Regions from separate parts of the Alcanivorax sp. P2S70 genome, predicted to be linked through region 2. Evidence: predicted binding sites of a transcription regulator. Region 2 holds the regulator's gene; the other holds the start of a gene.
What was found. The regulator LexA, encoded in region 2, represses DNA repair genes until DNA is damaged. The targets are predictions, from matches to a motif close to TACTGTNTANNTANACAGTA.

Region 1 (2,407 bases), on a different contig from region 2:
AGTGGAACTGCTCTGGAATGGCGGGATCGGCACCTATGTCAAAGGCAGCAATGAAAGCCATGCCCAGGTGGGTGACCGGGCCAATGAGGCGATTCGCATCAATGGCCGTGAACTGCGCTGCGAAGTCGTGGGTGAGGGCGGTAACCTGGGGCTGACTCAGCTCGGGCGCATTGAATATGCCTTGAACGGTGGGCGAATCAATACCGATGCCATTGATAATTCCGGTGGTGTGCATAGTTCCGACCGGGAAGTGAACATCAAGATTCCGCTCAACCAGCGCATGCGCGATGGCCGCCTTGATCGGGACACCCGTGATCCCATGCTGGAGCGCATGACCGACGACGTGGCGAGCTCGGTGCTGCGGGATAATTATGTACAAAGCCTGGCGTTAAGCCTGCTGGAATACGACGCCGAAAGTCGTCTCGACGAGCACGCCAACCACCTCCGGACGCTGGAGCGACAGGGTATCCTCAACCGGGCTGTGGAATACCTGCCGGATGATGAAAGTCTTGGTGAGCGTCGTACCCGAGGCATGGGGCTGACCCGCCCCGAACTGTCCGTGCTGCTGTCGTACACCAAGAATGCGCTGTTTGATGCGGTGTTGGCGTCGGACGTGCCAGACGACCCGTTCTTCGATCAGGATGTGCTTCACTATTTCCCGGACGAAATGGTTCAGCACTATCGCGACGACTTGCTGCAACATGGCCTGCGCCGGGAGTTGATTGCCACGGTGCTGGCCAATGCTGTGGTTAACCGCATGGGATTTGCCTTTGTGCATCGTTTCGCCGATGAGCATGGCTTGTCCCGGCATCGTATGGTGAAAGCGTACGCCATGGCCCATGCCGTTTTTGATGGCGACCTCTACTGGGCACCGGTGGATGGTCTGGATGGGCAGGTGGACAGTCAGGTGCAGTTGCGCTTGTACGGCCGGGTGATTGGGCTCATGAAGCACATGACCACCTGGTTGCTGTTCTACAAGTGGGGGCGTCGCCCGGTGGCGGAGGCGGTGAATCGATACCGAAAGCCCATCGCCGAGCTGGAAGCCATGCTGCCAGAGGTCCTGCCGGGCAGTTACCGGGAAGAATGGCAGCAGGCGGTAGAGGGCATGGGGGACGATGGGGTTCCTGCCAAAGAAGCCCGATTGTTGGCCAACACCATGGTGCTGGGTAGCGCGCCGGATATTGTCGAGCTCGCCTCGCAGGCACAGGTGCCCCTCGCCATGGCGGCTCAGGTGTACTTCGCGGTAGGCGACCGGCTCAATATTCTCTGGCTGCTGTCGGCGATCATTGATCTGAATGTGCAAGGGAAATGGCAGGCGCTGGCCCGGGCCAATCTGCGCGAGGATACCTACCGCCTGCATCGGCAGGTGGCGGCCAAGGTACTGGAGCAGGAAGGCGATAGTGCCGATGCCCGGTTCACGGCCTGGCAGGAGAAATCCCGCAACAAGGTACAGTTCGGCATGCACCGGCTGCAGAGTCTGCAGGCGGACAGTCCCCATGATTTCATGACACTGGCGGTAGGGGTGCGTGAATTGCGCAAGTTACGCAGCCTGTAGGTGAAAACGCTCTGAGGTGACTGTGTTGATGGCCGTAATGGTGCAACAGACTTGAGCCCGGACCCTCGCTAATATACTGTTCATATGGTCAGCATATTGAGGGGGCGATTATGCCAGCTGTCAACCGTGGCACTCTTAGCCGGATTCCCGGGCGCTTCGCCAGCCGTCACAGTGATTTGGACGAGGCGCCCCAGAATCGGCCCACCCGCTACCACCGGGAAATTGCCAAAAGTATTATTGTGACCAACCGCAGTCCGGATTTGCCTTTTTCCCAGAGCATCAATCCCTATCGCGGCTGTGAACATGGCTGCATTTATTGTTACGCGCGCCCGAACCATGCCTATGTGGATCTCTCTCCCGGGCAGGATTTCGAAAGCGAAATTTTCTGCAAGGAAAATGCCGCCGAGGTGTTGCGCGAAAGCCTTCGCAAGCCGGGCTATCAATGCCTGCCCGTCGTTCTGGGTACTGCCACCGATCCTTACCAGCCCGCCGAACGTGAGAGACGACTGACACGGGAGATGCTTCAGGTACTGGCGGATAGCCAGCATCCTTTCAGCCTGATTACCAAGAGTACCCTGGTGCTGCGGGATCTGGATCTGATTGCACCGATGGCACGGGCTGGACGTGCTTCGGTGACGGTGTCGGTCACGACCCTGGATAATCGTCTCAAGGCGCAACTGGAGCCACGTGCCAGTGGCGGCAAGGACCGACTGCGGGTCATTCGCGAGTTAAGCCGTGCGGGTGTGCCTGTGAGTGTGTTGGTGGCGCCGGTGATTCCTTTTATCAACGATCACGAACTGGAAGATATTGTCGGGCAGGTGGCCATGGCCGGGGCAGAGCATGCCGGCTATG
Region 2 (2,407 bases):
TTGTCCGTCAGATTAACGCCGATATCAGCCCAGTGGATGCGCGTTTTGTGAGGAGTGTTGTGCGGTAGTGTCATCGGATTTCAACTCTGCCAATTTACTGCGCAGCGATTCTACCCGACGGCGGTTGGCACCTAAATCCCAATAACCCACTCGGGACGCAGAGCGAACCTCAACGACGCCATTGTCGCGTACATAGAAGGTCACATCATCTGTAAAGCGAAGTACCAGGCTCTTGAAGCGGGCCTGGATTCGAGATTGACCGACTACGTCATATTCTACCCGCGGTTCGGCATCCAGCAAGGTCTGCAGGCGTTGCAGGCTGGTGTCGCGATTATCCGAAACCTTAAGAGGGGCAACCCAGTGGTCCTTGCTGCCGCTCAGACTGGACACACAGTTGGGGGAATTCGGGCAGGGCGCGAGTAAGTTATTATCGTCTGACATCACACTGCTACTCAGTACCAGAACAAGGAGACTAATAAGAATTCGGATCACGGATCAACCCCACGAAAATGCCTTCGATCACCAGCTGGTCGGCTGGTACCTTGATGGGCTCATAGGCCTCATTCGCAGGTAGCAGGGTAGCACTCGATTTATTCAATTTTAACGTCTTGACCGTGACTTCCTCGTCAATTCTGGCCACTACGATCTCACCGTTGCGAGCCACGTTCGATTTACGTACTGCGATAAGGTCGCCATCAAAAATGCCGGCATCGATCATGCTGTCGCCCTGAACCTTCAACAGGTAAGTCGGGCGCTGCTTGAACAAGCCTTGCGGGACGGGGACTGTACGTTCCACGTTTTCAATGGCTTCGATGGGGACACCGGCCGCAACCTTGCCGACGATGGGCAATTCTTCTTCTGACCAGTAGGCGTTATCGAGCAGTTGGATACCACGTGAGCGGTCGCTATGTAGCTTGATGTACCCTTTGCGTTCCAGGGCGCGGAGATGATCCGATGCGGCATTCTTGGACTGAAAGCCCATGATGTCGGCGATTTCAGCTCGGGTGGGCGCCATGCCGGTATCGGCCAGGCATTCACGAATGCAATCCAGTACCTGTTGCTGGCGTTCAGTCAGTTTGCTGCTCATAACCTTCTCCGTATGATTGTCAGAAATAGCGCCTTGCCATGTGCGTATTTTCTGACAGCCTCTGTCATCCAAAGGGGACAATGGGTCGATGAATTTGATCCTAGCATGGGTACTGGCAATATGAACAGTGTTATTTGTCCAGTTTCTCCTGACCAGTCAATTCTCGTTCTTTGTCATTACTGCCGTTGCCCTGCTCGAGTGCGCGCACTAGCATTAGGTTTTCATATCCATCAAGCCATGGTGCAGATGAGACGGGGAGTGTAGATGGAGCAGGCCAACAATAACGATTTCGGCCAGCAGCGGGTTCGGCAGTTACTTTCCGGTGTTCCGTTTTTCAATGAAATTGCGAGGGATGACCAGGTTCAGTTCTCCTTGCTTGAGCAGAACACGCGGTTGTGGGTGGCCAGCTCCGGCGACACGGTGATTCGTGCCGGGGATGTGGATTCCACGCTGTATTTTCTCTTGCGAGGCCAGCTGGAAGTCCATGCAGAGCAGGAAGGGCAGGCGCCGCTTTACTATGTCTCTCCCGGGGAGGTTTTTGGCTCGTTGTCTATGCTGCTGGGGACCCCTAGAAGTGCCACGATCAAGGTGGCTGACAGTGCTCGTGAAGCGGTAGTGGCGAGCCTGGATTTCAATGCTTTCAATGACGAGCAAAGCCCGTATTCGTTGCCGACCCGGTTAGCCTTTTTTCATATGATCGTGCACCACATTCGCTGGACGCTGGAAGTGAAACGCATGCAGGCACCGCAGCACGAATTGGTACAGTCAATGCGCAAGCTTCCCGTATTTCAGGGCGAGAAAGGCAGCAAAGAAGAATTGCGGGCACTGTGTGAGCAGGCACAGGGATTAGCTGAACTGCTTTGTCGCTGGAATGAAGAAAGTCAGGCGAATACCGGGAATATCCAGCTAACGTAACAAAGAGTCGGAATAACGTGCTGGCAGTCCGCGGTCGCGGGCTGCCAGTATCCTGGCCTTGTATCACCCACTTTTCTGGTCGACCTTCACTGCCAGGACATCACAATGGGCACCGGGGACCAGACCGCGCGCCGTGGATCCCAGCAGCAACGCCAGACCACTGCGCGTGTGGCTGCCGACAGCAATCAGGTCGGCCTCCAGCTTGTCGGCCTTGTCGAGGATGGTCTTCTCGATAGACCCCAGCTCTACGTGCACGTTGCCATCGGGAATCTGGTAACGCTGGGCATAGCGCCTGGCCATTTCCCGGGCCTGTTCCATCAGCCCGGTCTGCAGGTCAGTGACATCCATGGGGACATCGGCGCCGTAGGCCAGCGCCAGCGGTTCGATCACATGGATGAGGTGAAG

Region 1: a site for LexA is predicted at 1,630-1,649, ahead of Q672_RS30065 (PA0069 family radical SAM protein). Genes of this name have one in related genera too.

What each region holds. Positions count from the first base shown of each region.
Region 1 is NZ_AXBZ01000045.1:22,359-24,765, reverse strand. Features, by position in the region: gene Q672_RS30070 (NAD-glutamate dehydrogenase) at 1-1,555, shown strand, start outside; gene Q672_RS30065 (PA0069 family radical SAM protein) at 1,666-2,407, shown strand, end outside.
Region 2 is NZ_AXBZ01000010.1:161,630-164,036, forward strand. Features, by position in the region: gene Q672_RS21830 (TatD family hydrolase) at 1-74, opposite strand, end outside; gene Q672_RS21835 (DUF1499 domain-containing protein) at 25-441, opposite strand; gene lexA (transcriptional repressor LexA) at 473-1,087, opposite strand; gene Q672_RS21845 (cyclic nucleotide-binding domain-containing protein) at 1,352-2,002, shown strand; gene Q672_RS21850 (universal stress protein) at 2,066-2,407, opposite strand, start outside.